3 regions of the Herminiimonas glaciei genome follow, and region 1 is predicted to be linked to each of the others. Evidence: predicted binding sites of a transcription regulator. Region 1 holds the regulator's gene; each other region holds the start of a gene.

Region 1 (10,617 bases):
CTTTTTCGATCGCCTGCAACTTTGCCGCAGACTTCAGGTTGGTCGCCTCGTCGCTGCCCATCACCGCAGAAAAAATACCCAGATGATCGGCCACCGCCTGCACCAGACGGTGATCGGAAGCACTGGCCAATATCAAACGACGTCCGGCCGCATGCTGTTCTCGCAAAAAAACCAGCAGATCTGCGTTGTAAGGCAATAAGGTGACATCCAGTGTGATGCGCTTGGCGATTTGCGCCTTCAGGTAGCCGCGCCCTTGCAGCAACCAAAACACACAAAGGAAAATATAGAAAGGATTGCGTTTGATCAGCAGCAGTACCGATTCAAACAGGAGGTCGGTATAAGTCAGCGTACCGTCGAGATCCACATAGAGTGGGAGCTTGGAAGTAGTAGATGCAGCAGAATACGGCGCAGCGGAATCGCGCACGACAGCGGGCGATTCTAGGGACGCATCAGGAAAACTGCTGGGGGAAATGCTCAAATCACCACCTGGGGACAAGAAATGTACTTAATCTAGGGGAAATCGCCGGCGAAAAACCACCACGACCGGAGTTCCAGCGCCACTGCCCTGCCCGCCGCATGCCATCAAGGCTTTGCTCATTGCGGGTTGGCAATTTTCCGTCTTCGGATGGATACCGTCAACCACAAACACCAAGCATCAAGACTTCAGCAGACGCGTTTCGGCCCGCGCAAGTTCCTCGGCACCGCCGCGCAGGACGATGGTATCGCCTGCCATCAGCACCATTTCCGGGCTTACCGTCAACCGTTCCTTGCCACGCCGCACGGCAGTGACTTCCACGTCCAGCTCTTGCAGGGCGGCCTCCTCCAGGGTTTTGCCCACCGCTTTGCAGGTTTCTCCCAAAGGAACCGAATGCAGGCGCACCTGCATGCTATCGGCGGTATCAGATACATCACTGCTGCCGTGGAAGAAGCCGCGTAAAGTCGCATAACGTTCACTGCGTGCCGCTTGCACCCGGTGCACTACGCGTCGCAGAGGCACGCCCAGCGTCAGCATCGCGTGCGAAGCGAGCATCAGGCTGCCCTCCATTGCTTCCGGCACCACTTCTGACGCACCTGCTGCACGCAATTTATCCAGGTCGGTATCGTCATGGCTACGCACAATCACCGGCAAATTGGGCGCCAGATCATGCATATGATGCAAAACCTTCAAGGCTGAAGGCGTACTTGCATAAGTAATGACCAGCGCTGCCGCACGATTAATACCCGCTGCCACCAGGCTTTCGCGCCGCCCGGCATCGCCGTAAGATACGAAGGCTCCGGCCGCCTGCGCCTCGTTCACCCGATCCGGATCCATATCCAGCGCCTGATAGGTAATTCCTTCGGCCTCCAGCAACTTGGCGAGGCTTTGCCCACTGCGACCGAAGCCGGCGATGATCACGTGCTGCTGCGTCGCCATGGTGCGCGTTGCAATCTGGGTCAAGGCCAATGATTGCACCATCCATTCATTCGCCGACAATTTCATCACGATGGCATCGGCTTTGGCGATGATCAGCGGTGCCGCCAGCATGGACAGCACCATGGACGCCAGTATCAGTTGCAAAATCAGCGGTTCGACCAGATTCAAGCCGCCCACCTGGTTCAACAGCACAAAGCCGAATTCACCGGCTTGCGCCAGGGCCAGGCCGGTACGCAAAGCCACACCGACCGGCGCACCGAAACACCTTGCCAGAAAAGCAATCAAACCAAATTTCAACAAAACCACGCCGCTCAATAGCAATAAAACCAGCCACCAGTGCTCGAGCACCAGTCGCACATTCAACAACATGCCGATCGTAATGAAGAACAAGCCGAGCAAGACGTCGCGGAAGGATTTGATGTCCTCTTCCACCTGGTGCTTGTATTCAGTCTCGGAAATCAGCATGCCGGCGACAAAAGCGCCCAAAGCCAGCGACAAACCGGCCATTTCAGTAATCCAGGCGGCACCCAGCGTGATCAGCAACAGGTTCAGCATGAACAATTCCTGAGACCGACGCTTGACGACGATACGGAACCAGCTGCGAATTAATTTATGCCCGATGAACAACAGGAGGAACAACACGATCACGGCCTTCAGTGCGGCCCACAACAAGGTCGTACCAAGGTCGCCGCGCGGATTTGCCAGCGCCGGGATCAGGATCAGCAAAGGCACCACCGCCAGGTCCTGGAACAGCAAAATACCGATAATCCGGCGCCCGTGCTGGCTTTCCAGCTCCAGGCGCTCTGTCAGCAGCTTGGAAACAATCGCAGTGGATGACATGGCCAGGGCGCCACCTATGGCCAATGCCGCTTGCCAGCTGATGGCACTCAGCCGTGTGGAAAAATGCGCTACCAGCCAGCCAAACACCATGGTGGCACCTATGGTCAGCATGACCTGCGCCATGCCGAGACCGAATACGGTACGCCGCATGGCAAGCAATTTGGAGAGGGAGAACTCGAGGCCGATCGAAAACATCAGGAAGACCACGCCAAACTCGCCCAGGGCATGGGTCGTGGCATTATCTTCGGCCCAGCCGAGCGCATACGGACCGATCAAAATCCCCACCACCAGGTAACCCAGCATCGGCGGCAAGTGCATCATGCGGAAGGCCACCACGCCCAATACCGCAGCCGCAAGCAAGAGTAGCGTAAGTTCTAATGGGGAAAGCATAGTGAGGAAACGACTGAAGTAAGGTGCTGGTTTGGTGACAAATCGGAACAGAACTATCAAACCACACTTTTGTTACGTCTGGCAGGTTTTTTGCTTTAGGAATTCGTTTATACTTTCGAGCATGAGTGTATCCCATGCCCCAAACCCACCGGCAACTTTTGATGCCCAAAGCACCGCGCGCGCCTTGCAATTTGCTTGCGACACGCTGCAAATCGAAGCAGACGCCATCCTCGCACTAAAAGAACGCATCACCAGCAAGACCAGCCAACAATTCATCCAGGCCGTCACCCTGCTGTTGAATTGCAAAGGCCGGGTGGTGGTATCCGGCATCGGCAAATCCGGGCATATCGCACGCAAAATAGCATCAACACTGGCTTCGACCGGTACGCCGGCCTTCTTCGTGCACGCGGCGGAAGCATCGCATGGCGACCTTGGCATGATTACCGCCGACGATGTCCTGATCGGAATCTCTTATTCTGGCGAAGCCGGCGAATTACTCGGCATCGTGCCGACCATCAAACGCATGGGCGCACGCCTGATTACCATTACCGGCAACGACGCTTCCAACCTGGCGATACAGGCTGACGTTCATTTGAACGTCCATATCGACAAGGAAGCCTGCCCGCTCAACCTGGCACCGACCGCCAGCACCACCGCCACCCTAGCACTCGGCGATGCGCTCGCCGTGGCGCTGCTGGATGCGCGCGGTTTTGGCGAAGAAGATTTCGCCCGCTCGCATCCGGGCGGTGCCCTCGGTCGTCGTTTGTTGACACATGTACGCGATGTAATGCGCACCGGCGAAGCCATCCCTACCGTTGCCAAGGACGCGACGCTGTACGCTGCGCTGCTGGAAAGCAGCAAGAAAGGCATGGCGATGACTGCGGTAGTCGATGCTGAAGGCCGTGCCATTGGCGTGTTTACCGATGGCGACTTACGCCGCCTGATTGAAACCCAGCAGGATTTCTCCAAGCTCTCGATTGCTGAAGTCATGCACGCGAATCCACGCAGCGTTCATCCGGATCAATTGGCGGTCGCCGCGGTTGATATGATGGAAACCTATCGCATCAACCAGTTGCTGGTCACCGATGCCGGCGGCAAACTGGTCGGCGCATTGCACATCCATGACCTGACGCGTGCGAAAGTAATTTGATGAGCGCGCCCAAGGACACCGTCGCCAGCCAACGTGCCGCCAATGTGCGGCTGATGATTTTTGACGTGGACGGCATACTGACCGATGGCAGCCTGCACTTTGGTCCGGAAGGCGAAATCAGCAAGACCTTCAATGTGCTCGACGGGCATGGCATCAAATTACTGCAGCAATCCGGTGTCTCGACCGCGATCATCAGCGCACGCCAGTCACCTATCGTGCTGCGCCGTGCCAGCGATCTCGGCATACACCATGTGTTCCAGGGCATACACGACAAACGCAGCGCCTTTGAACAGCTGTTAACACAAACGAATACCACGGCAGACGCCTGCGGCTTCATCGGCGACGACGTCATCGATTTGCCGATTCTGATGCGCGTCGGCTTTGCCGCCAGCGTGCCGAACGCCCATGCAGAAGTACGTTCACGCGTGCATTATGTGACCCAGGCTGGCGGCGGCCGCGGAGCAGCACGCGAACTATGTGACTTCATCCTGCGCGCGCAAGGCAACTACGAGGCGGCACTGGCGCCGTATCTTGCATGAAAGCGCTGCGCCCCACCAACACCGTGCGCCTGGTCGTACTGATTGCACTCAGTGCGGCATTGGCATTCGGCAGTTTCTGGCTGGTCGAAGTCATGCGTCGCCAAACCGACGAAACACTGCCGGCCAAACAACGCAGCGAACCTGACTTCTATGCAGAAAAATTCAATTTTGTCCGTATGGGCAAGGATGGCACTGCACGCTATAACCTGACCGGCACCGAGATGAAGCATTACCCACTGGATAATTCCTACCAGATCCAGAAGCCGGTCATGTACAGCTTCAGCAAGGGGCGACAACCGATGGTCAGCCGCTCGGAGCGCGCCCTGGTGGAAAAGGACAATACCGAAGTGCATATGTATGACAACGTCCTGATCGACCGGCCACCGGCAGCGGGCTCACAGCACTTCCAGCTCAAGACCTCGTACCTGCTGATCCTGCCGGATGATGAGATCATGAAGACGCCCAAGCATGTCGATATCAAAGTCGGCACATCGACATTGAACGGCAGCGGTATGTTCGCCAATAATGCAACCGGCGAATTCAATTTATCCAGCAATGTTAATGCGCAGTATCAAGCCGCACATCCGCGCTAAGCGCATAGACGATTTTTATCCGACGCATTCATTTAGAGAACTTTCATGAAACGCTTCCTTTCCGTACTTCTGGTTCTCTGCGGCTTGGGCACAACGGTCGGCTCCTTTGCCGAAAAGGCCGATGCCACCAAGCCCACCAATGTCGAAGCCAATAAAATGGAATACGACGACATCAAGCAGATCAACACCTTCACCGGCAATGTCGTGTTAACCCGCGGCACCATCCTGATGAAAGCCAACAAGATGGTGGTCAAGCAAGACCCGGCCGGCTATCAATTCATCACGCTATACGGCTCCTCCGATACGCTGGCTAACTTCAAGCAAAAGCGCGATGGCGGTCCGGACCAATGGATAGAAGGCCAGGCTGAACGCATTGAATACGATGACAAGGCCGAAATCATGAAGTTGTTTTCCAAGGCCCGCATGCGTCGCCTGGAAAACGGCAAGCCCACCGATGAAGTCGAAGGCGAATTCATCTCCTACGACACACGCGCTGAATTCTTTACCGTACATAACACGTCAAGCGGCGACAGCAAACAAGGTGCCGGCCGCATCAAGGCCGTAATCCAACCGCGTGCCGCAGATACAAAGGCAAAATAAGATGTCTAGCAAGCTGATCGTTAACGGACTCCAGAAAAGCTATGGCGCGCGCCAGGTTGTGCGCGATGTCGCATTGCAAGTTGAAAGCGGCGAAGTGATCGGTTTGCTCGGCCCTAACGGCGCCGGCAAGACCACTTCCTTCTACATGATCGTGGGCCTGGTACCGTCTGATGCCGGCCGCATCGAACTGGATGGCGTCGACATCTCGCGCCTGCCTATCCACAAGCGCGCACAACTCGGCCTGTCCTACCTGCCGCAGGAAGCATCGGTCTTCCGCAAGCTCAGCGTCGAAGACAATATCCGCGCTGTGCTTGAATTGCAGCGCGTCAACGGCAAGGCATTGAACTCGTCGCAACTGGAACAGCGCCTGGACACCTTGCTGGCCGATTTGCAAATTGAAAAGCTGCGCGAAAACCAGGCGATGTCGCTATCCGGTGGTGAACGCCGCCGGGTCGAAATTGCCCGTGCATTGGCGACCAATCCGCGTTTCGTCCTGCTCGATGAACCGTTTGCAGGTGTCGACCCTATCGCGGTGATTGAAATCCAGCGCATTGTGCGTTTCCTCAAAGAACGTGGCATCGGCGTGCTGATCACCGATCACAATGTGCGCGAAACACTGGGCATCTGCGATCGCGCTTACATCATTAACCAGGGTGCGGTATTGGCCAGCGGACGACCGGACGACATCATCGCCAATGAATCGGTACGGCGCGTCTACTTAGGTGAACATTTCCGCATGTAAGCGGAAGAAAAAACATCTATGAAGCAATCCCTGCAACTACGAGTCTCGCAACACCTGGCACTTACGCCACAACTGCAGCAATCGATCCGCCTGCTGCAGTTATCGACTCTTGAATTGCATCAGGAACTGGAACAGATTCTTGCCGACAACCCGATGCTGGAACGTACCGATGATCCGCTGGATCATGCAGTACGCCTGCTGGCTGACGGTGCCATCGGTGCCAGCGGCACGACGCCGGAAGGCGCCAGCATCGAAGCCAATACCCCCCAAACCCCGGATAGCGAAGGCGGCTCCGACGCGCCCGATTTGCCGGAAGCGTCAAGCGGTGACAGCGAATGGAGTTTCGACGATGTAGCACGCACCTCCAAGGCCCCGGAGGACGATGATGCCCGCCCGCAACTCGAAGCGCATGAAACAACCTTGCGTGAGCATCTGCTCGAACAAATGCGCGTTACCGTACGCGAACACCGCGACCGTGCGCTGCTTGAGTTAATCATTGATGCATTGAATGACAATGGCTATCTGGAAGAAGAGCTGGAAGAAATCCATGCCCGCCTGCCGGAAGAGCTGGAGATCGAACTGGAAGAACTGCAGATCTCTCTCAAAATGTTGCAGAGCTTCGATCCACCGGGCGTAGGTGCGCGTGATGCTGCCGAATGCCTGGCACTGCAAATCAAACGTATGCCCAAAGTGGCAATGGTGACCCGCCGCATGGCCCTCGCCATCGTGGAAAATCACTTGCCGCTATTCGCCCAGCGCGACTTCAACAAATTGCGCAAGGCACTGGATTGCGATGACGAAGACTTGCGCGAAGCACAAGCCATCATCAAGCAATGCAATCCGCATCCAGGTTCCATTTTTGCAACGGATGCTTCCGACTATGTGGTGCCTGACGTCATCGTCAAACGTACCCGTAGCGGCTGGCAAGTCATGCTGAACCACGACGTGATGCCACGGCTGCGCGTTAATAGCATGTATGCCAACATTTTGAAGCAAAGCAAGGGCGAGGCATCGCTTGGTTCCCAGTTGCAAGAAGCAAAATGGTTAATCAAGAATATGCGTCAGCGCTTCGACACCATCCTGCGTGTCGCAGAGGCAATTGTTGAACGTCAGAGGAACTTCTTTTCGCACGGTGCGGTCGCAATGAGACCGCTTGTTTTACGTGAAATAGCTGATACACTGGGTCTACACGAGAGTACTATTTCACGTGTAACCACCCAGAAGTACATGCTGACTCCCCACGGGATGTTCGAATTGAAATACTTTTTCGGCAGCCATGTCGCAACAGAAGCCGGTGGTGAAGCTTCGTCGACGGCGATACGGGCACTGATCAAACAATTGATAGGAGCTGAAGACCCGAAAATTCCATTCTCTGATAGCAAGATTGCCGACATGCTGGCAGAACAAGGCATGGTGGTAGCGCGACGGACAGTAGCAAAATACCGCGAAGCCCTGAAGATCCCACCGGTCAATCTGCGCAAGTCGTTGTAGATATCGTCCTTTGTAGTTTTTGTTGTAGTTATACGTTGCTGTGTTCGGCGTAGTCACTTAACAAGACGCGCATAACCTCCAGTGACTTTCATAGGAGCACTGTATGAATCTCACAATCAGTGGACATCACCTCGAATTGACCCCCGCCATCCGCGAATATGTACAAGGTAAATTGGAGCGCATCAAACGACATTTTGATCACGTTATCGATATTGCAGTCATCCTGACTGTAGACAATCTTCCCGAGAAAGAAAAACGCCAAAGGGCGGAAATTAACTTGCGAGTGAGAGGCAAGGATCTGCACGCGGAAAGTATCGCAGATAATTTATACGCTGCCATTGATACACTGATCGACAAGCTCGATCGACAAGTGATCAAATACAAAACCAAACAGCAAGACCATCAACACGATGCGATCAAACGATTGCCGGATGCGTCAGACGCTGTAACGCCTTAAGCTAAAGGCAAGGCCGGGCAAATCGGCCGGATGAAATGAAGGGCGCAGATTGCGCCCTTTTTTGTGTCCGCTTGCTGCGTCATCGCAGGCCTATTTCATTGCTGGCTGCAGTGACTTCTTCACCCAGGCGGATTGCGATCCTGAGCTGGCTTTTGACTGTACGTCCATTGATTTCGCCGGGATGAAATTTTACTTTCTTGAAAGTGGCGGACAATATCTCTTCCGTATCAAGCGGCACCACAGTATCTTCAATGAGCGCCTGGTCGACATCCCCGTATTCACTTATTAACAAGCGTAAAACCGCCACTTGATCAGGTGCCCCCGGCACCAGTAAGGCAAAATTTTCCGGAATATCGACCGCGACCAAAGGTTTTTGCGTCAGCTCGCTTGACGCAAAGTAATGTTGGCCGCGCAAGCTGGCGTCAGGCAGATGCGGCAATATGGGCGCGGCCGCAACTGCTTCCCGTGCTACTTCCACACTCTTCCTGACAACAGACGAGGTTTGCTGCGAAACGGCAAGAATACTCGCCCGTCCCTCCTGCAATGCAACGTCCACCACGCGCTGTGTCATCGCCCCTGCAACAGAATTACCCACCGTCGCGGTCGCGAAATAGACGACCAATAATATATGTGCAAGCACTGCAAGCAAGCCTGCCGACAACTCACAAGGGCGTCGCGCCAGTTTCATGAAATATTGCGCCATTACATTTGACGGACACTAATCAACAATCAACTCTTGCCAGGAGACGCGACGCGCACCTTTGAGGGAATCCGGTGGTGGCGGCGGATTACTTTCATTATTCAGTACACCACCGGTATCAGTCACCAGTGTCGTGGTTTTCCCGGTACCCAGTCGTATGGTCGTAATACCCGCGACCAAAGCATTGCCTGTCAAACGACGTCCAGCCATTTGATTGGTTGAGTTCATCGAGTACTGCCCGGTCCGGTAATCAAAGAAATACAACCAGGCATAACCACCAACGGTACAGGCATTTTGTTCCGGTACATTACCTGCAACTGTCAACAAGCCCAGCTGTTGCTGCATTCCGACATTGACCCGTTCGCCAGGTGATTCATTGTTTGGATTCAGGTCTACAAACCAGCCGGATTTTGTATTCCAGTCCACAGCTGTCGACGAGGTCGTGCGTTCTGTGCCCGCCTGATTTGTTGTGAGCGTCTGCTGCACCAATACATCCGGTGCCCGCACCTGTCCCAAACCGGTTTCCGCCAAGGTGTCTTTCAATGCATAAACGGACTGCTGGCTGATATCACTACGATCGGTATCACCCAGGTAACGTCCGGTCGCGACCGTGACGACTGCATAATTGTTACCACCTACCGAAATTTCACTCAGAAGAGGTCTGGTGGTAATTGGCTGCACACCGGCAGGCGAAACATTACCAAGCTCCGCGAGTAGCGTTGCCTCCTTACCGGCAGGAAGGATGATATCTTCCGTATCGAAGCGCCATACATTGCCCAACAGGTCACCACCGTAGTACCGCTTGGCGGTATTGTCGACCGCCGTGTCAACCCAGGCATTAATCTTTGCCAACCCACTCGGAGAACCGGCACTACCCGCGTTGGTATTCAGTTTTTCCAGGCGTGCACCGGTATTTGCGTTGAGCAAATACAAATGCCCCCTGCCGTCACCGCCGGTATTGTTATAGCCCGAAGTAATGGCTACCACCCAAGTCCCGTCACGGCGTTTGGCAATAATCGGATTGCCGAAGCTATAGCCCATGTCGGCATCATCGGCGACGCTGTAATTCCATAGCGCCTTGGGATTGTCCGGGTCGGTGATATCCAGCGCGTAGTAACCCTTGCCACCCTTGTTCAAACCGCCAACTAAAATCGTTTTCCACTCGCCCGCAGTACAGGTACTGGTCGGCGCATTAGGACAAATATCGGCAATCGTGGGGGAGCCATCAACATAGTATTGATGCTTGGTGGCGTAATTCTTGTCGGCCAGTTTGTAGAGGTTAGGTAAAACGATAGGTGGGATATATGCCCATTTTTCACTACCGGAAGTCGTGAGTCCGGTCGTTGCCTCAAAAGCATGCAACATCCCGTCATTTGCGGCAGCATAAACCATGGCTAAACGATTGGCCTGGGTCACCTCCTTGAATTCCAGATAGTTGGCATCCAGGTAGTTAAAGGTTGGTCGTTTCACATATACCGGTTGCCCGCCTATCATGTCGCCCAGAGCGTGCTCGCGATCCCGGAACAAGGGATTGGCATTGCCGGTCTGATCTTCGTTGCCGGTGCGTCCACGAAGAAACGCCACCAGGGTATCGCCGACATCGACTGCATCACGCTGGGTGCTGGTCAGATCAGGACATTGCGACAAAAGATTATTGGTACAGGTATTTTTGAAATAGGTTTTTTCCGCATTAGTTAAGGC
Region 2 (10,617 bases), on a different contig from region 1:
TAGGGAAAGGTATTGAAGATGCCGCCGATGACAGTACCCAGGCCATCGGTGCGCAAGCCGGCCGACATCACCTTGCGCTCCAGCTTGACCCCGCAAATCTCACCCAGCGCAAAGAACATACCGACCGATTCGACCATGATCACGATCATCACCAGCGTGAAGGTCACAATCAGGATCGGATCAAAGATAGGCATGCCGAAGGCAAAAGGCTGAATCAGTTCAAACATCGGTGCCTTGGCTACCTTGTCGAAATTCATCATGCCCAGGGCAGTCGCAACCACGCCCCCAACCACGATGCCCAACAGCACCGCGATATTGCCGAGAAAACCCTTGGCATAACGGGCGATGAACAAAATGGATACCATCACCAGCGCAGAGATCCCGATGCCACTCAGCACAGCGTAATTGGGATTTGGCACACTGGGTGCCAGCGCCAGGCCTTTGGGCACGGCCGGCACGCCTTGCACCGCGCTGGCTTCGGCCAGCCACTGCGCATGCTCAGGATTGACGATGCTGGGTGCGGTCGGACCAAAAGGATTACCGAAAATCCAGTTGATGCCGACCCGCATCAGGGTGATGCCCACCACCAGGATGATGGTGCCGGTCACCACCGGCGGGAAGTAACGCAGCAAGCGACTGATCAAGGGTGCAATCAGCATTCCTATCAAACCGGCTGCAATAATGGAACCAAACAGCAGTTGCGCGCCGGTTTCCCCGGGATTGGAATTGGCAATGGCCACCATCGGCCCCACCGAAACAAAGCTGACACCCATCATGGTCGGCAAGCGCAAACCAAACCACTGTGTCATGCCAAAAGATTGAATGATGCTGACGACACCACAACAAAACAGGTCGGCCGAGATCAGCAACACCACCTGTTCCGGACTGAGTTTGAGTGCCCGTCCGACAATCAGCGGGATCGCCACTGCACCCACATACATGACCAGTACGTGTTGCAAACCCAGGACCGCAAGTTTGCTGGTAGGCAGGCGTTCGTTGACCGGATGTACTGCTTGCGCTGACAAATCTGCATCCGGAATGCATGGCAGGCTAGCGGCTGGCTTTGCATAATCGTTCATTTACATCTCCATTTTTATATTGCCTTCCTTGAGCGCCGGAATAAGCGGCGGCCAATTGGCACTTCGCAAACAGCGGATGTCTTCAAGAGATATGAGGGCCGTATGCGATGGCGTGGGATAGTGCCGGACTCCGGTAACGGTCAAAGTCCAGTTTTGATGCTGTGCCCACCTGCATAAGCCGTCTTGTATTTACGTCCGCATCGACGCCACTCCTTTTATTGCAAAATTGCAATATGACGTCGTCTATTGAGCGCAATCAGTTGGTGCGATTGAAGTGTCTGAACAGCACTTCTGATTACTTTCAATATGTGCGCATTAAAGGCGCAATTCTTTTACAATACAATCAACTTAATTTGATTAATTCATTAGTTAATTTGCTTAGTTAAGTGCCCGCCAATTTATAAAAGGCCAATCAGATGAATCTCACCTTGCGACAGTTGCGCGCCTTCGTTGCGGTAGCCGAGTTATCGCAGTTCACGCTGGCAGCGGAACGCCTGCACATCACGCAATCGGCTTTGTCGATGCTGATACGCGAACTGGAAAAAGAGTTGGAGTTAAAACTGTTCGATCGACACACCCGCATGGTGCGTTTGACCGAACATGGTGAAGAGTTTTTGTTGACTGCGCGTCGTGTATTGAACGAGCTGGAAGTGGCAGTGATGCAATCGCGTGAATCGGTCAACTATAAGCGCGGGCGTGTCGCCGTTGCCTGTTCTACCGTATTGGCGGTAACACTACTGACGCCATTTATGCGCGAGTTCGCACAACGCCATCCCGGCATAAAATTGATACTGCGTGATGTAGCCGAAGAAAGCATAAAGAAACGTTTGCTCAACGGCGACGTCGACTTCAGCGTCGGCACCCAGCTCAATCCCGAATCCGAGATCAGTGAGTTGCCCATATTCTCTGACCACTTTGTTTTACTCATGCCCAAAGGACATCCGCTCACCAAGCAGACGCGTATCCCGCTACAAGCGATTTCGCAATATCCGGTCATTGCAATGGCACCGTCCAGTTCGATACGCGCCGTGCTGGAAGCACACCTGAAAAAACTCGATATCACGCTGAACATCGCGTATGAGGCATCCTTTCCAAGCACCATCATTGCCATGGTGCGCAACGGCATGGGAATCACTATCCTGCCAGCAAATGCGCATCAATTGACCAGCACGCAAGGCATCGTCGTGCGTAACTTTGGCAAGTCCAATTTCATTCGTACCGTATGCACCTTCCAGCTACGCAATCGTTCGCTCTCACCGGCCGCCGAACTATTCCACACCGAACTGCTGGAATATGTCGTGCGGCATCGATCAAAATTGACGGCATTGCCATAACAAAGCGTCCGTTTCCATTGATGCAAATAAAAATGGCGACCCAGCGGTCGCCATTTTTTTATGTACTGCCAAATGTCACCAGTAAGTCTCACGCTCCGGTGTCGCACTGACATTATGGATAGACAAATCAGCGCCATTGAATTCCTGTTCGGGATCCAGGCGTATGCCTACTGTCACTTTCAATGCGCCATAAATCAGGAAGCCGCCCGCCAGTGCAATCGAAATACCCAGGCCGGTTCCTATCAATTGCGACATGAAGGAAACACCTCCCATACCGCCGAATGCCTGCAAGCCGAAGATACCGGCCGCCAAGCCCCCCCATGCGCCGCACAAACCATGCAAAGGCCAGACACCCAGCACGTCATCGATCTTCCATTTGTTTTGTGTCAGCGCAAAGGCCCAGACAAAAATGAAACCGGCGATTGCGCCTGTAATCAGGGCGCCTAATGGATGCATTACATTCGAGCCGGCACACACGGCCACCAGGCCCGCCAATGGTCCGTTATGCACATAGCCCGGATCGTTCTTGCCTGCCAGGAAGGCTGCCAATGTACCGCCCACCATCGCCATCAATGAATTCACTGCAACCAGGCCATTCATTTGTTCCATGGTTTGTGCGCTCATCACATTGAAACCGAACCAGCCTACGGTCAGTATCCACGCACCCAGTGCGAGGAAAGGAATGCTCGAAGGCGGATGCGCCGCGATCGTGCCTTCCTTGGTATAGCGTCCGCGTCGCGCACCCAGCAACAAAACTGCCGGCAAGGCGATCCAGCCACCTACCGCATGCACGACAATGGAACCGGCGAAGTCATGGAAATTTGCACCGAAACTTTCTTTCAGCCATGCCTGAATACCAAAGTGCTGGTTCCATGCAATGCCTTCAAACAAGGGATACACCACACCGACGATCAAGGCGGTAGCCAGCAATTGCGGATGAAAGCGTGCGCGCTCGGCAATCCCGCCCGAAATAATCGCCGGGATCGCGGCAGCAAAAGTCAGCAGGAAAAAGAATTTAACCAGCTCATAACCATTACGTTGGGTCAGCACTTCTGCACTACTGAAAAAACTCGTGCCATAAGCGATGCTGTAGCCGACGAAAAAATAGGCAATTGTCGAAACCGCAAAATCGACTAATATTTTGACCAGGGCGTTGACTTGGTTTTTCTTGCGTACCGTACCCAGCTCAAGAAAAGCAAAGCCGGCGTGCATTGCCAAGACCATGACAGCACCGAGCATAATGAACAATGCGTCTGTGCCGTGTTTAAGTGCATCCATGCAAAATCTCCCAATATGTGTGCAAGACTGAAAAATGTATGCACCAGAAAAGCAAAAATCGTTCCATTTTGGTGATATTTGTAAGTTACTGATTTTTAAAGATATATTTTCACTACCCGATAAAAGCCCGGATAACGCACCAAAAATGAACGAAACAACGAGCCAAAACAGGGAAGCCGCATGATCCCGTGGTTGGAAGCTGATGATCCTTTCCCGCATGTTTCCAGCGCCCTCACCGAAGCAGACGGCGCGGCCGGCCTGTTGGCGGCAGGTGCCGACCTGTCAACCGGGCGTTTGCTGCAAGCTTATAAAAATGGAATTTTTCCGTGGTTTTCGGAGGGCCAGCCTATCCTGTGGTGGAGTACCGACCCGCGCATGGTTTTGTTCATCGAGAATTTTCGGATTTCCGCCAGCCTGAAAAAGAAACTCAAGAAAATCCAGCGCAGCATCAGCAGCCAGGAAGGGCAATGGGAAATCCGTTTCGACCATGCGTTTGAAGAAGTGATGCGCGCCTGTGCCGCCCCTCGCAATGGCGAAGGCGGCACCTGGATTTCCGACGAGATCATTGCCGGCTATACGGGCTTGCACCAGCTCGGCTATGCCCACTCATCCGAGTTATGGCTGGACGGAAAACTGGTGGGTGGTGCTTACGGCGTCAGCATAGGGCAGATGTTTTACGGTGAATCGATGTTCGCGCGGGTACCGGATGCTTCCAAAATTGCACTGGCTTACCTCGTACACTTCTTGCGAAATCATGGTGTTTCGATGATAGACTGCCAGCAAGAGACTACGCATTTGGCCTCATTGGGCGCAGCACCGATTGCACGCACGGAATTTATTTCCCGCCTGCGCCAGGCGGTCAGCGGCCCGCAAATCAAGGACTGGCGGCCAATTGCATTGTTTCCACATGACTGAAATGCATTATCGTTACACCAGCTGCCTGATAATGATTTAAACACCGAATTCACGGACTCGGAATTCACTCAGTTAAGCACGCAATCATGACGCACCCTAAGGAACTACCGTTCTCCACGCTCCAGTTCTACGCAACTGCACCCTACCCGTGCAGCTATCTGGATGGGCGGCAGGCGCGCTCGCAAGTCGCCACCCCATCGCACCTGATCAACGCGGACGTCTATTCGGAACTGGTCAAAAGCGGCTTCCGTCGCAGCGGTATCTTTACCTATCGCCCCTATTGCGATGGTTGTCAGGCGTGCACCCCGGTCCGCATCAAAACAGCTGAATTCGTACCAAATCGCAGTCAGCGCCGGGCGCTGACCAAACACAGTGATTTACAAACATCTGTCACCAAACTGACCTACCTGGCAGAACATTACGACCTGTATTTGCGCTACCAGACTGCACGCCATGCTGGTGGTGGCATGGACCAGGATAGCCGCGAACAGTACGCGCAATTCCTGCTGCAAAGCAAAGTGAATACACGGCTGGTGGAATTCCGCGAAGATGACGGTACCTTGCGTATGGTCAGCATTATCGACGTGCTGGACGACGGCCTGTCATCGGTCTACACCTTCTACGATCCCGAACCACAAAACGCTTCTTACGGCACCTACAATATCCTGTGGCAAATTGAGCAGGCGAAGGCATTGCAAATGCCGTATATCTATCTGGGCTACTGGATCAAGGAAAGCCCGAAAATGTCGTACAAAACTAATTTCCAGCCACTGGAAGCCTTGCAACAAGGTGAATGGACACCGCTTCCTGCCGCCGATCCGGCTTCCAAGCCTTAAAATAGTGGACAATAGCGGACTTGAAAACCGGCCGGATTCAGTTTCCCGGCTGGGCCGCCTTTGATCCGCCAACCTGACTCCATACCGTGTCCGACAAACTCCTCTACTCCCTTGCCCGCCCGTTCCTGTTCGCGATCGACCCGGAAGCCGCACATAACCTGACTTTGCCTGCGTTGCGCCGTGCCGCGGCATTGGGCCTGACCTCGTCTATCGTCAAACCTGCCGATGATCCACGCACTGTAATGGGCCTCACCTTCCCGAATCCGGTGGGTCTCGCCGCCGGCCTGGACAAGGATGGGGCTTATATCGACGGACTCGCGACATTGGGCTTCGGCTCGATCGAAGTCGGCACCGTCACGCCACGGGCACAACCGGGCAATGCCATGCCGCGCATGTTCCGCCTGCCGAAGGCGAACGCCATCATCAATCGCATGGGCTTCAACAACGGCGGTGCCGATGCCTTTGTTTCAAATGTGCGCTCATCAAAGTTTTATCAAAACAAGGAAGGCATACTCGGCCTGAATATCGGCAAAAACGCCGATACGCCGATAGAGCGCGCAGTCGATGACTACCTGATCTGCCTGGAAAAAGTTTACCCATACGCAAGCTATGTGACCGTCAACATTTCATCGCCCAACACCAAGAACCTGCGCCAGTTGCAAGGTGCCTCCGAACTGGATGCCCTGTTGTCGCAACTCAAGGATGCACAACAACGTTTATCCGACCAGCACAAACGCTATGTACCGATTGCATTGAAAATTGCACCGGATATGGAGCTGGATCAAATCCAGACCATCGCGCAAGCACTGTTGCGCCACAAGATGGATGGTGTCATCGCAACCAACACAACCGTCAGCCGTGAGGCTGTCAAAGGTTTGAAGTACGCAGAAGAAACCGGTGGCTTGTCAGGTGCACCAGTATTTGAAGCATCGAACACCGTGATCCGCGCGCTCAAGAGCGAGTTGGGTGATGCACTGCCTATCATCGGCGTAGGCGGCATCCTGTCGGGCACCGATGCGCAAGCGAAAATCGCTGCCGGTGCATCGCTGGTGCAACTCTATACCGGCCTGATTTATCGCGGTCCGGCCTTGGTAAAGGAATGCGCAGCAGCGCTGCACGCCTGAGCCTTGCATTCGCAGTAAAACGAATCACACAAAATAAAAAGCCCGGGCCACTTTCATGGTCCGGGCTTTTTTAATGCGTGCAGACTGTATTTATTCGACTTCGACTGTCTCCGGCGTTGCCGCTGGAGGAGCCGTATCGCCTTCACTGAAGTCCAGCTTGATCTGGTCTTTATCATCCAGGTCCACAGTGACTTTGCCACCACTGACCAGACGACCGAACAGCAATTCATCAGCCAGCGCCTTGCGTATCATGTCCTGGATCAGACGTGACATCGGACGTGCACCCATCAGCGGATCAAATCCTTTCTTCGCGAGGAAAGTACGCAGCTTCTCGGTGAAGATGGCTTCTACTTTCTTCTCGTGCAGTTGTTCTTCCAACTGCATCAGGAACTTGTCGACCACACGCAGGATGATTTCTTCATCCAGTGCACGGAAGCTGATGATGGCATCCAGGCGATTGCGGAATTCAGGCGTAAACATACGCTTGATGTCTGCCATCTCGTCGCCGGTTTCTTTCTTCTCGGTGAAACCGATGGTACGTTTCTGCAGGCTTTCCGCACCGGCATTCGTCGTCATAATGATGATCACATTGCGGAAATCCGCTTTGCGACCATTGTTATCAGTCAGCGTACCGTGATCCATCACCTGCAACAGGATATTGAAAATATCCGGATGCGCTTTTTCGATTTCATCCAGCAGCAAGACAGCATGCGGCTTCTTGGTAATCGCTTCAGTCAGCAAACCACCCTGGTCGAAACCGACATAACCCGGCGGCGCGCCAATCAGGCGGCTGACCGCATGACGTTCCATGTACTCGGACATATCGAAGCGGATCAGGTCTATGCCCATGATGAAGGCCAGTTGCTTCGCCGCTTCGGTTTTACCGACACCAGTAGGACCGGAGAACAGGAAGGAGCCGATAGGTTTGTCGGTTTTACCGAGGCCGGCACGTGCGACCTTGATCGCCGAACCAAGCGCTTCCAGCGCAGGATCCTGGCCGAACACGACATTCTTCAGATCGCGGTCGATAGTCTGCAGTTTCGATCGATCATCCTGATTGACCGTTTGCGCAGGAATACGCGCGATCTTGGAAATGATGTCCTCGATCTCGGATTTGCCGATGGTTTTCTTTTGCTTCGATTTCGGCAGGATGCGTTGTGCCGCGCCCGCTTCATCGATCACATCAATCGCCTTGTCAGGCAAGTGACGGTCATTAATAAAGCGTGCCGCCAGCTCGGCTGCCGACGTCAGGGCCGATGCCGAATACTTCACGCCATGATGTTCTTCAAAGCGCGATTTCAAGCCACGCAGGATCTGTATGGTTTGTTCAACGGTAGGCTCGTTCACATCAATCTTTTGGAAGCGACGTGACAGCGCATGGTCTTTTTCAAAGACGCCGCGGAATTCGGTAAAGGTGGTCGCACCGATACATTTCAACTGGCCATTCGACAATGCCGGTTTCAGCAGGTTGGACGCATCCAAGGTGCCGCCCGAAGCCGAACCCGCACCGATGATGGTGTGGATTTCATCGATGAACAGGATGCCGTTCGGATTATCTTTCAGTTGTTTGAGTACCGCTTTCAGGCGTTGCTCAAAGTCACCGCGATATTTGGTACCGGCCAGCAAAGCGCCCATATCCAGCGAATAGACCACTGCGTTTTGCAAGACTTCAGGCACATCGCCTTGCGTAATGCGCCATGCCAGGCCTTCCGCGATTGCGGTTTTACCGACACCGGCTTCACCCACCAGCAAAGGATTGTTTTTGCGGCGACGGCACAGGGTCTGGATCACGCGCTCGACTTCGCCTTCGCGGCCGATCAATGGATCGATCTTGCCTTCGCTGGCCATCTTGTTCAGGTTTTGTGTGAACTGATCGAGAGCGCTTTCTTTTTGCTGGCCTTCGGCTGAAGGCGCATCTTCGGCACCTTCCGGCGCTTTTTGCGCATCGCTCTGTTGGTCTTTGCGCACGCCGTGCGAAATGAAGTTCACCACATCAAGACGGGTCACGCCTTGTTGGTGCAGGTAGTAAACAGCGTGTGAATCTTTTTCACCAAAGATTGCAACCAGCACGTTTGCGCCTGTAACTTCCTTCTTGCCGTTGGAAGCAGACTGGACATGCATGATCGCGCGCTGGATCACACGTTGAAAACCAAGTGTAGGTTGGGTATCGACTTCTGCGGCGCCAGGCACCGTAGGCGTATTGTCACCAATAAAATTCGTCAGTGTTTTTCGCAGGTCTTCGATATTGACCGCGCAAGCACGCAGAACCTCGGCCGCTGAAGGGTTATCCAGCAGCGCCAGGAGCAGGTGCTCGACGGTGATGAACTCATGGCGCGCCTGTCTTGCTTCGACAAACGCCATATGCAAACTGACTTCTAATTCCTGCGCAATCATACTTCCTCCATCACGCACTGCAGGGGATGTCCCGCTTTCCGGGCGTGGTTCAAAACCAGCTCAACTTTCGTAGACGCAATATCCTTCGGATAAACGCCACAAATACCTTTTCCGTCGCGGTGAACCATGAGCATGATTTGCGTTGCTGTCTCACGATCTTTACTAAAGTATTCCTGAAGAATCATGACGACGAATTCCATCGGCGTGTAATCATCATTCAGCAATAACACCTGATACATAGACGGCGGCTTGAGTTTTTGCTCTTGCCGCATAAGGACCGTACCATCGTCATGCTTAATTGCCATAGGTCTATTCTAATACGTTCGACCGTGTGCACAATGCCCAGAAGAACAGAGAAACAAATTAATTTAATATTACGCGTTTTCTTCTGAGTACGCAGATGACGATCAAATGCAAAAAATCAAGAGTCGTCCTCTTTTCCCCCTGAAAATAAACTTTTAGACGCCCTACGAAAAGGTCTTGACTTTTGTATTTTTTGCGTAAAGAATGAATCTTATTGACATGCTTGACAACAATGGCTTGTCAATACGAAGTGAGCAGGTTTTAGGAGGGGCAACGTAAACGAGGCTTCTTTCTTTTGCGGCTCGTGTGATTAAGTCTATATTAGAAAGACGCTTTTTATGGCAACAGGTACCGTCAAGTGGTTCAACGACTCCAAAGGCTTCGGCTTTATCACCCCGGATGACGGCGGTGAGGATTTGTTTGCACACTTTTCCGCAATCCAAATGAACGGCTTCAAGACCCTCAAAGAAGGTCAGAAAGTACAGTTCGAAGTCACGCAAGGCCCTAAAGGCAAGCAAGCTTCCAACATTCAAGCTCCTTAATTTTTAAGGACTTGCGAAAAACCCCGCTTCGGCGGGGTTTTTTTATTGCTGCAAAAAATACCACTGCTTCTTGGCAACTCCCATATTTATGGGAATCGCTTAAAGCACGAGTGTCGCGTGCCAACATCACTCGCCAAAATTATTTTTGCTATTTATTTTTGCGATTTATTTTTACAAATTACTTTTTGAATTACTTTTGATATCGCATCCGGCAAAATCTCTTTACCATCACAAGTCGGTCGTAACTCGCATCCACGCAATTTCAACATGCCCCTGATTCTGTTCAACAAGCCTTTCCAGACCATGTGCCAGTTTTCGCCGCATCCGACGCGCAAATCACTGGCCGACCATATCGATATACCCAATATTTATCCGGCCGGGCGACTGGATGCCGATAGCGAAGGTTTGTTACTGCTCACTGACGACGGCAAGCTGCAGCACGCAATCAGCCATCCAGATCGTAAACACACGAAAACTTATCTGGTACAAGTCGAAGGTGTGCCGGATGCTGAGGCACTGGCCCGCCTGCGCGCGCCGCTCGACCTCGGCGATTTCGTCACTCAGGAATGCGAAGTCAAACGCGTGGCTGAGCCCGACTGGTTATGGCCGCGCAATCCACCGATACGCGAACGCGCCAACGCCCCCACCAGTTGGCTCGCAATTACCTTATCCGAAGGAAAGAACCGGCAAGTGCGACGCATGACCGGCGCGGTAGGTTACCCGACCCTGCGCCTGGTACGGATTGCGATCGGACCGGTATCACTGCAAAGCCACCCTTTGTGGCCAGGGGAATGGCGTGAAATTTCAGTTGC
Region 3 (10,617 bases), on a different contig from region 1:
CCAGCAAACGGTCAACGAGTGTTTGCAAGCGATCAGCTTCCTTGATGATGACCTGCGTATATTCACGGAATTCCTTCAGGTGGCGCTCAGGCAACTCCATTTCCAGCAATTGCGCGGCACCACGTATGCCGCCCAAAGGGTTCTTGATTTCATGCGCCAGGTTGCGGATCAACTCCTTGTTGGCCTGGCTTTGATCGATCAGGCGCTCTTCGCGGTCCAGCTTCAGTTGCTGCACATTTTCGCGCAATTCAATCAGGACCGGGGTTTCCGCACTATCCAGCGCCGACACCACCACATGCACCTGCAAGGGATCACGCCCGAGGCGCTCCAGTACCAGGTCCAGCCGCTTGTCGGCGAACTGGTGCTCGAGGGCTTCCTGGAAGACCTGCTCCAGCTCCTGGCAATTGATAAAAAGTTCGTTCAGTTTGTGGTTGGTCAGGGCCTTGCTGGAACTCGCCAGCAGGATTTCCGCCGCCGGATTGGCATAGGCGATATCGCTGTCCGGACGCAGGACCAGTACCGCCGAAGCCAGCAAATCCAGACCATCTAAAGCTATTAAAGGTTTTTTCACAGGAATCCAAAAAAGAAAGGCCGCTACACGCGGCCTGATTCAAGCAAACATCGTACCGATGTTGATCCAGTGATCTTACTTCAAGTTATTGAGTTCGCGTTTCAATGCTTCGACATTCTTCTCGGACCGCGCCAGCTCGTCCTTCAGCGTCGCGGTACGCTCCTGGTACTTCGCATAGTTACGCTCGTCACCACGGCGTTCGGGTTCGCCATTATTGTATTCGCGCTTGATATCGGCGAGTTTCTGTTCCTCGGTTTTCATTTCATCCTGCAGGATCTGGCGCCGGTCGCTGTCACGCGCCTTCTGGATAGTGTTGTCTACCTTGGGGAAGTCGCTGGGCGAAGTGGTCTTGGCGCTTGCCGTTTGCGAGCTTGCCGATTTCTTCACGGCCGGGATAGTGGTCACGCCGGGCAGGTCTACCTTTTTGCACTTATTGGTAGGGCCGGTATTTTTGTACTCGCGGTTGCCATTGGCGTCTATGCACAGATAGACATCATTTTGCGCATACGCGGAAACAGCGAGGGAAGACAGTAGCAGGATAGCGAGTTGACGTTTCATGGACTTGTTTCGTTGAAACTGTTAAATCGGATACTTAGTGTAGGGCAACAATCATAGCCTGACAAACACTGATGATCCATTTTCTGCCTCCTAGCAACAAAAAAAGCGGAGAAAGCTTACGCTCTCCCCGCTTTTCATCTTGCGGTAACAATCAGAGATTGATTACAGCGAGTAGTACATATCGTATTCGACTGGGTGAGCAGTCATGCGGAAGCGTTGAACTTCTTGCATTTTCAATTCAATGTAAGCATCGATCATCGAATCGCTGAATACGCCGCCACGGGTCAGGAACTCGCGGTCTTTGTTCAGGTTTTCCAGCGCTTCTTCCAACGATACGCAAACGGTTGGGATCAGTGCGTCTTCTTCTGGTGGCAAGTGGTACAAGTCTTTCGAGGCTGCTTCACCTGGATGGATCTTGTTTTGTACGCCGTCCAGACCTGCCATCAGCAAAGCTGCGAAGCACAGGTACGGGTTAGCCAGTGGATCCGGGAAACGCGCTTCAACACGGCGGCCTTTAGGGTTCGCAACGTGTGGAATACGGATCGAAGCGGAACGGTTACGTGCCGAGTAAGCCAGTTTGACCGGCGCTTCAAAGCCTGGAACCAAACGTTTGTACGAGTTGGTACCTGGATTGGTGATCGCGTTCAATGCTTTAGCATGCTTGATGATGCCGCCGATGTAGTACAGGGCGAAATCAGACAGGCCTGCATAGCCGTCGCCTGCGAACAGGTTTTTGCCGTCTTTCCAGACCGATTGGTGCACGTGCATACCCGAACCGTTGTCGCCAACGATAGGCTTAGGCATGAAGGTCGCGGTTTTGCCGTAGGTGTGCGCAACGTTCCAGACCACGTATTTCAGGTTCTGGGTCCAGTCAGCGCGCTCAACCAGGGTCGAGAATTTGCTGCCGATTTCGTTTTGGCCAGCGCCTGCAACCTCGTGGTGATGTACTTCAACCGGAATGCCGAGCGATTCCAGGATCAGGCACATTTCCGAACGCATGTCCTGGAAGCTGTCGACTGGTGGCACTGGGAAGTAGCCGCCTTTGACGGTAGGACGATGACCTGTGTTGCCGCCTTCGAGTTTCTCGCCGGTGCTCCACGATGCTTCTTCCGAATCGATCTTGACGAAGCAGCCGTCCATGCCGATTTTCCAGCGGATGCTGTCGAAAATGAAGAATTCTGGTTCTGGACCAAAGTAAGCGGTGTCGCCCAGGCCCGAGGATTTCAAATATGCTTCTGCGCGTTTGGCGATCGAACGTGGATCACGATCGTAGCCTTTGCCGTCCGACGGTTCGATCACGTCGCACTGCATGAATAATGTGGTTTCTTCGAAAAACGGATCGATATTTGCGGTGTTCGGATCCGGCATCAACAACATGTCGGATGATTCGATACCTTTCCAGCCAGCGATGGAGGAACCGTCAAACGCATGACCGGATTCAAATTTATCCATGTCGAAATGCGAAACCGGCACAGTGACGTGCTGTTCCTTGCCTCTTGTGTCAGCAAAGCGAAAATCAACGAATTTAACTTCGTTGTCTTTCACCATCTTCAAGACCTCTGCGGCCGTCATTGCCATGCGAATCTCCTAAAATTTGAGCAAAGTAATACAGAATTAGTGAATGGGTTGTGAGGCCTGCGTGAACAAACAGCATGCGTCCATAACTCGCCCGAAATGATAGCAGATTCCATGCCACCACCTTTCAAAAATTCGCGCAGCCGCACTGCAACGGAGCGCCCTAGCCAATAGATGGCACATCGCTATTTTTCTGCATCAAAGGAGGCGAAACCATACGCACCAAACATGTGCAAACAACCATATTTGCACCAAAATAAAACGTTTTTAAAGAGGAGGTCTGTTTACGCTCCAAATTAGTGCAAACTGACCTTATTCCGGCTTTTTACCGGCCCTGCCAAATTGCCTGCGGGTACCGCTTGGTGTAAAATCATGGCAGGGTGTTTGCGCTGCATACCGCAGCGGACAGGTAACGCGTCGGTCGGGCCGCCACGCGGGGATACTCACGCACATGACTCCAAATACGTCACAAGGCTCCACCCTGCCGCGCGCGCAAGTTCTTGCGGAACGCGCATTTTCCACCTTAGAAAAATTCCTGCATATCGAAGCCTTCAGCGGCGTCGTGCTGCTGCTCGCTGCCGCTGCCGCGCTGATCTGGGCCAATTCTCCATATGCCGACGGCTATCACCACTTCTGGCATACCGCGGTTTCCTTTTCAATAGGCAGCTGGAGCGTTTCCGAATCGCTGCACTTCCTGATCAACGATGGCTTGATGACCATTTTCTTTCTGGTCGTCGGGATGGAAATCCGCCGCGAGATCCACGAAGGTGCTTTGGCCAATATGCGCCTGGCCGCCTTGCCGCTGGCTGCCGCCCTCGGCGGCGTAGTGGTACCGGCCCTGATTTACTTCGCACTCAACCCGGGCGGCGAAGCAGCCCATGGCTGGGCGGTACCGACTGCCACCGACATTGCCTTCGCAGTTGGCGTACTGGCCTTGCTTGGTCGCTCCATTCCATCCAATGTCCGCGTCTTCCTGCTGGCGCTGGCGATCATAGACGACATCGTCGCAGTACTGATCATCGCCGTCTTTTATTCCGGCGGCATGGATTACAGCGGTTTCATCATCGCCGCCATCGGCATCCTCATGGTACTCGGCATGCAAAGGATAGGCATCGCATCGGCGTATGCATATGTACTGCCTGGTGCGGTCCTCTGGTTCGGTTTGCTGAAGACCGGCGCGCACCCGACATTGGCCGGCGTGGTGCTTGGCTTGATGACACCTGTATTCACCACGCGCAGCCTGATACACCCGCTGGAGATGGCAAGCAAGGCCGTACGGGATTTGCTGAACCATGCAGAAACCGACAAGCAGGATCCGCATCACCTGGCCCAGCCACTGAAGCAATTGCGCCAGGCACAACGTGATTTGCTACCGCCGGTCAGCCGTGTGCAAATGGCCTTACATCCTTATGTCGCTTTCGGCATCATGCCGCTCTTCGCGCTCGCCAATGCCGGCGTTTCACTGGACGGCATCGATATGTCCGCCAGTGCTTCCATGAGTGTCATGCTCGGCGTGTTGATCGCGCTGGTCGTGGGCAAGCCGCTCGGCATCATCGGTGCCAGCTTCCTGATGGTACGCATGGGCTGGTGTGCACTGCCGCCGGGTGTGAGCTGGGGCGGCGTCTGCCTGATCGGTTTGCTGGCAGGCATAGGCTTCACCATGTCGATCTTTATCGCAACGCTGGCCTTCAATGATCCGAACCTGCTGGGTGCAGCGAAACTGGGCATCCTGCTTGCTTCCTTAAGCGCGGCGGTACTTGGATTGGCCTGGGGATTTTTACAGGCGAAACCCAAACAGCCGGCGATCGCCTGAACATGTGACGCAAAGGCCAGAGGACTTTATACTGCAGGCGATGTCGTCGCCAAAGCCGCCATCGTTTGCAGTTCAACTGAAAACCGGAAAGACAAGATCATCATGACGAAGTCCGCAGATATACTCGCCGCCGCACGGCTGCGTGGCCAAGACAATGCACTCCCCTATGCCGGCGCACTGACACCGCAGGAAGCCTATGCGCTCCTGCAAAGTGAGCCGAATGTGAAGCTGGTCGATGTCCGTACCAATGCAGAACGTGACTGGATCGGCCGGGTCGCGATCCCGCCTGAACAACATCTGGCGGTGGAATGGAATGTGTACCCGGGCGGCACGCCGAATCCCGACTTCCTGCCGCAACTGAAGAACGCAGCCAGCAAAGATACTGTGCTGCTGTTCCTGTGCCGTGGTGCCGTACGTTCACGCCATGCCGCCAAGCTTGCAACTGAAAACGGCTTTGCCCATTCCTTCGACATCCTCGAAGGCTTTGAAGGCGAGAAAGACGCCGACGGTCATCGCAAGAACGTCAACGGCTGGTGCAAGGCCGGCTTGCCGTGGATTGGTGCTTAAAGCGATGACTTAAGCCGACGCCGGCTTGACCTCTTCTTTCGATTCCTGCGTCTCCTGCTTCGCCTCACACAGCCACAAGATACGCTTGCGCACCAGATTGATATGGCTGCGCAAGCGATATAACTCATCCGCAAATGAAAGCGGGATCGAGATCTGGTTCACTCTCTCTTCAATTTCAGCCAGGCGCTTGAGCTGCGCCGGATAAACCGTAGCGCGCTTGCCGGGCGGCACATCTTCTATCGCCTGTTCGACGGTGCGCAATTGACCATACCAGCGGTACACGCGCGACCGCACCTTCCATACATACAACGGCGGCACGATGCGCGACAACGGCAGGATCAAGGCACCGAGCGCGACGATCACCACCCACATCCGCTCAAAAAAGTTCGCCAGCCAGAACGACATATAACGTTGCAGGAAAGGCGGGCCGTCCTTATAGAATTTTTCCGCTTCGGGAATGACCGGAATCTCGGTATAGCTTGCGTTCGGAAACTCACCCTGTTTGCGGAACCAGCCTGCGCCACCATGTATGGTCCCGGCTGCCTGTACGAATAAATCGATCAGGGCCGGATGCAAATCTTCACGCGCAACCAGCGTCGCGGTCGGTGCAATCAGGTGATAATTTTTCGGCGGCAAATCACGTCCGAGGTCAACGATGCCACGCGGTAAAACAACATGCGTCAGGAACGGAAACCGTCGCGAGTAGGCTTCCGCCTGCGTGAAATCGAATAACTTGATGCCCGGCGTCTGCAATAGCATTTGTATCAGCAAGGCATCCGGTGCCGAACTGAAGACCAGCGCATCAATGCGCCCTTCCAGCAATTCCACTGTGGCCGGCGTGTTTTCCAGTTGCTTGATTTTGACGTCACTGGGTTCCAGTCCATTCACGGACAAGATAGTTTTGAATAACTTCGGCACACCGGTTCCCTCCGGTCCGACGTTGACGCGCAAGCCCTTCAATTGCGTCAGTTGCGTGATCTTTTTGCTTTCGCGATAAAACAACCAGACCGGCTCCGTAAACAAGCTGCCCAATGACACCAGACCGGCATCTTTCGCCGCCTGCTGCTCGATGGAGCCGCTTTGCACGAATGCAATATCAACTCCCGAATCGGGATCCATCAGGCGCTGCAGGTTTTCCTGCGAACCCATCGACGGCACCAGAGTCACTTTGATGCCGAACTTGCCAAGTGCTGCTGCATACTTTTTACCGAACTCTTCGTAAGCACCGTTTTCCTGCCCGGTCGCCAGCGTCACCTGTTTCGGCGGCGACGGATCAACCAGGCGATAGGCGACATAGCACAAGGCAATCACCAGCACCGTCATCGGCCCCGCCGTGACGATTAAATCGCGCAGCGAGAACTGGGTGAACTGGGAAAATTTGAAAATCTTCGGCATGGTGTCCTTATTGCGGGCAATTGCCTACACGATGCCAAGAATGCAGGCATACGGCAAGCACCGCCACTACTCTTGCAGGGCGGCAAATCAGGATAAGGGGGATTTCATCCCGCCACCACGAGCGCAGCAACGGGACACTTGAAGGAATGATCAGCCCAGCTTGACCGCGTGTTCACGCGTCTCGTGGAACGTAACACCCGGCCAGCGCTCTTGTGTCAAACGCAGGTTGACACCCGAACTCGCCAGGTAAGCCAGGTTGCCGGCAGCATCATGCGCAAGATTATGTCCGGCCGACGATTTCTCGAATTCGGCCAGCATCTTTTTATCATCACATGTAATCCAGCGCGCGCTGCTGATGCTGGTGCCTTCGAACACGGCATCCACGCCGTATTCGTTGAGCAAACGGCTGGCAACGACTTCAAATTGCAGCACGCCTACACCGCCGAGGATCAGGTCGCTACTATTGACCGGTTTGAAAACCTGGATCGCGCCTTCTTCACCCAACTGCTGCAAACCCTTGTGCAATTGCTTGATCTTCAGCGGATTGCGGATACGTACCGAGCGGAAGAAGTCCGGTGCGAAATAAGGAATACCGGTGAACTGCAGCAATTCGCCTTCGGAAAAACTATCGCCGATTTGCATATTGCCGTGGTTAGGCAAACCGATGATATCGCCGGCGTAGGCTTCCTCGACCTGCTCACGGCTGGATGCCATAAAGGTCACGACACTGGACACCTTGATTTCACGGTTCAAACGCAGATGCTTGATCTTCATGCCGCGTTCAAAGCGTCCCGAGCAAACGCGCAGGAAGGCAATACGATCGCGATGTGCCGGATCCATATTCGCCTGGATCTTGAACACGAAACCGGAGAATGGCAGTTCGGTCGGCTTGACCGAACGCACGGTGGCATCACGCTCACGCGGCGGTTGCGCCCAATCCAGCAAGGCATTCAGGATTTCGCGCACACCGAAGTTATTGATCGCGGAACCGAAGAAGACCGGCGTACGCGTGCCGTTGAGGAAGGCGTCCAGTTCAAACGGATGCGACGCACCATGCACCAGTTCGACTTCCATCTTCAATTGTTCGATTTCCTGCGGGAACATTTCGGCCAGGCGCGGATTATCTATGCCCTTGATGACTTCAAAGGTTTGGTCGGCTTTCTCGTTACCGGCTGCGAACAGCATGATTTCGTCGCGCAGCAAGTGATACACGCCGCGGAAATTCTTGCCCATGCCGATCGGCCAGGTCACCGGTGCGCATTCTATCTTCAGCACCGATTCCAGTTCATCCAGCAATTCCAGCGGATCGCGCGTTTCACGATCCAGCTTGTTCATGAAAGTGATGATGGGTGTATTGCGCATGCGGCAAACGTTCAGCAGCTTGATCGTTTGTTCTTCCACACCCTTGGCGGCATCGATCACCATCAACGCGGAATCGACTGCCGTCAACACACGATAAGTATCTTCCGAGAAATCCTGGTGACCCGGCGTATCGAGCAGGTTCACCACATGATCGCGATACTCGAACTGCATGACCGAGCTGGCGACCGAAATGCCGCGCTGCTTCTCGATGTCCATCCAGTCGGAAGTCGCATGGCGACCACTCTTGCGTCCCTTGACGGTACCGGCGAGCTGAATCGCACCCGAGAACAGCAGCAGCTTTTCAGTCAGGGTGGTTTTACCTGCATCCGGGTGAGAGATGATGCCAAAGGTGCGACGACGCGCAACTTCGCTATTGATCAGGTCGGAGGTAACGGTACGCGGTTCAAACGCTTCAGTTTCAGCGGAATCGGGTGTTGGTAATTCGGGCGCGGCGGACATGGAATAGCCCTTGGAAAAAGGGCTAAAGTCTACCGTCTCTTGGCCTGTAAGTCTATGACGGACGGGGAATTGAGGAGCGGCGGCGGATACCGCCGATCCGGGAAACGCTTAACGTTTTACCAAGCCTGCCGCTTCCAGGCGCGCCCATACTGCGGCTTTTTCGTCATCATCGTAAATGATCCAGTTGATCACTTCATCGAAGGTGCGACCGCAACCCTTGCAAATTTCATCGCCGTGCGAGGTCGAGCAATAGCCGGCACAAGGTGAATCGGGACGCAGGGTATTGCGGGGCTGGTCGGCGGCCGTGCCCGCAACAGGGGCGGCGTCGTTGACGATTTTTTCGGGATTATCAGGCTTACTCATGCGACAAATGACTCATACGGCAAATATCCGATCTTATTCGATATTTCCGTTCTGCGGCTCCGCGTGGCGGAAACCTGGTTAAGGCTGGCTGTTTAAGCTGGCAAGATTAATTCAACTGCAAAACATAATCGGTCAGCAAAACCTCTTGCACACTACGCGTCTGCAAGGCCTTGTTGGCGGCATCACGCAGCAAACCCTGGACATAGGCCACGCCCTCGGGGGTCTTCACGCGCTCGATATCGGCGCCGGCCAATGCAGTCTGCAAAGCCACTGCCAGTGCGGCTTTGTTGCCCTGCACCCAGGCGGCTTCCTCAGGTGCGGTTTGCAGCACGATAGTGGTTTTGATCGCGAATCCCGACGAACGCACCACGATAGGGTCAAAGCTGGCGTAGGCAATCGGCGGCACATGCTTCTTGTCCGATTCAAGGTAATACCAGGCAAAGGTAATACCGGCAGCAATCGCAATCATGACAGCCAGCATACCGACAAGGATAGCAAGTAAAGAATTGCCGGATTGCCGGACTCGTAACATGGCGATGCTCGTAAGGGGGAATAAGGGGTACTAGTTTAACTGATGTACCCCGTGCCGCAGGATTTTGTTGCTTATTTGCAAGTTTTATAACTTCCCTGCTTGCCTGCCCCTGCGGGTGCAGCTAATTACACAGGGCGATTGGGCGTAATCGTATTGCCGCCACGTTCCAGCCGGTCTTCCAGTTCACCTATATAGGCAGCCAGCGTATTACCGGATTGCTCAACCGCTGACACGACGCCGGTATCGAGTTTATCGAGACGCTGCAACAAAACGCTTTGTGCTTCCGCATCCTGCTTTGCCACGGCCTGGATTTCTTCTTCAATGAAGCGATGCAATTCGCTGAAACGCGAGGCTTCCAGTTCGCGGCTGTTTTGCAATTCTTTCGCATGACGACGCGCTTCCAGCATGACCGATGATTGCAGGTACAGGATACAAACCAGGAAATAAAACGTCAGTGCTCCGGTCAGGCCTAACATTACCAATCCCAACGGAGCCTGCACGGTTGCTACACCCAGCCACAGTGCGGTCGGTGTATTGAAAGCTTCCCAATTCAACGCTGCCAGCGCGCCGATAGCTCCGAAGATGATAACGAAGAACAGAGTACGGATTTGCATAGTGGTCTCGCTCCTTTGTTGGCACATCGATAAATAATAAGCAAACAACCTGACTATAGCTATGGGCTAACGCACATACCGACCATCATTTACGATCAAAACCGGTATTGCGCCATGTCCTGCGACAACCAGCCACTTACTTGGTATTGATATAAATTAAATAAATTGTTGTGCATTTATACGTGCAACTACAAGAAAAACGCTTTCGCTGTGCTTTGTTAATGTAACATTCACACTGGAATTAGTTACCCAATAAAAACAATTTTTACGGAGCGCCGCTTATGAAACTCGCATCTTTTTTGGCCATGACAGTATTGGCGGCCGGAATCAATTCGGCAGCTGCGCAAGACCTGGTCCTGGCCATCAATGAAGGCGTGACTTATCAGGAAGGCGGACCGGCCAGTGAACGTTACAAGCCTTTGCTGCAATTGCTGTCCAAAGAGCTCAAGCAAAACGTCAAGCTGCAAACCGTAGACAAATACGCGGTATTTGAAAAAGGCCTGGCCGAAGGCAAATACGACCTGGCTTTCATACATCCTGCCCATATCGGCCTGCAAGCCGTGAAAAAGAATGGCTACGAAGGCCTGGTGACTGCCAAAGGCTACACGGATTACCGTGCACGCGTACTGGTAGCGCAGAATTCGCCATTGAAAGCCTTGCCAGACCTGCGTGGCAAGAAGATAGGCGTACCGTCGGTCGAATCGATCACCACCGTGATGTTCACCGCTGCGCTGCATGAATTGCGCTTTACCGATCCGGAAAAAAGCTATACCCCGACCCGCTATCAGGATGCTGTGCCATTCATGAT

Evidence for each region. The regulator sigma-54, encoded in region 1, starts transcription at its own class of promoters, with help from an activator protein. The targets are predictions, from matches to a motif close to TGGCANGNAANCTGCTTT.
Region 2: a site for sigma-54 is predicted at 3,740-3,757, ahead of ACFQPC_RS01265 (ammonium transporter). Genes of this name have one in related genera too.
Region 3: a site for sigma-54 is predicted at 2,807-2,824, ahead of glnA (type I glutamate--ammonia ligase). Genes of this name have one in related genera too.

The regions. Positions count from the first base shown of each region.
Region 1 covers NZ_JBHTBU010000002.1:624,868-635,484, reverse strand. Annotated here, with positions in the region: gene ACFQPC_RS13855 (UbiA family prenyltransferase) at 1-478, opposite strand, end outside; gene ACFQPC_RS13850 (monovalent cation:proton antiporter family protein) at 656-2,644, opposite strand; gene ACFQPC_RS13845 (KpsF/GutQ family sugar-phosphate isomerase) at 2,766-3,794, shown strand; gene ACFQPC_RS13840 (KdsC family phosphatase) at 3,794-4,333, shown strand; gene lptC (LPS export ABC transporter periplasmic protein LptC) at 4,330-4,926, shown strand; gene lptA (lipopolysaccharide transport periplasmic protein LptA) at 4,972-5,526, shown strand; gene lptB (LPS export ABC transporter ATP-binding protein) at 5,528-6,268, shown strand; gene ACFQPC_RS13820 (RNA polymerase factor sigma-54) at 6,287-7,759, shown strand; gene hpf (ribosome hibernation-promoting factor, HPF/YfiA family) at 7,863-8,216, shown strand; gene ACFQPC_RS13810 (hypothetical protein) at 8,296-8,919, opposite strand; gene ACFQPC_RS13805 (pilus assembly protein) at 8,935-10,617, opposite strand, start outside.
Region 2 covers NZ_JBHTBU010000001.1:261,360-271,976, reverse strand. Annotated here, with positions in the region: gene ACFQPC_RS01275 (nucleobase:cation symporter-2 family protein) at 1-1,079, opposite strand, end outside; gene ACFQPC_RS01270 (LysR family transcriptional regulator) at 1,496-2,413, shown strand; gene ACFQPC_RS01265 (ammonium transporter) at 2,489-3,691, opposite strand; gene aat (leucyl/phenylalanyl-tRNA--protein transferase) at 3,872-4,606, shown strand; gene ACFQPC_RS01255 (arginyltransferase) at 4,693-5,442, shown strand; gene ACFQPC_RS01250 (quinone-dependent dihydroorotate dehydrogenase) at 5,529-6,566, shown strand; gene clpA (ATP-dependent Clp protease ATP-binding subunit ClpA) at 6,657-8,960, opposite strand; gene clpS (ATP-dependent Clp protease adapter ClpS) at 8,957-9,265, opposite strand; gene cspE (transcription antiterminator/RNA stability regulator CspE) at 9,602-9,805, shown strand; gene ACFQPC_RS01230 (pseudouridine synthase) at 10,073-10,617, shown strand, end outside.
Region 3 covers NZ_JBHTBU010000001.1:1,938,534-1,949,150, forward strand. Annotated here, with positions in the region: gene glnL (nitrogen regulation protein NR(II)) at 1-571, opposite strand, end outside; gene ACFQPC_RS08725 (DUF4124 domain-containing protein) at 647-1,129, opposite strand; gene glnA (type I glutamate--ammonia ligase) at 1,292-2,707, opposite strand; gene nhaA (Na+/H+ antiporter NhaA) at 3,156-4,517, shown strand; gene ACFQPC_RS08740 (rhodanese-like domain-containing protein) at 4,620-5,084, shown strand; gene ACFQPC_RS08745 (TAXI family TRAP transporter solute-binding subunit) at 5,094-6,479, opposite strand; gene ACFQPC_RS08750 (peptide chain release factor 3) at 6,630-8,300, opposite strand; gene ACFQPC_RS08755 (DUF1289 domain-containing protein) at 8,409-8,663, opposite strand; gene ACFQPC_RS08760 (flagellar basal body-associated FliL family protein) at 8,770-9,195, opposite strand; gene ACFQPC_RS08765 (LapA family protein) at 9,321-9,809, opposite strand; gene ACFQPC_RS08770 (phosphate/phosphite/phosphonate ABC transporter substrate-binding protein) at 10,091-10,617, shown strand, end outside.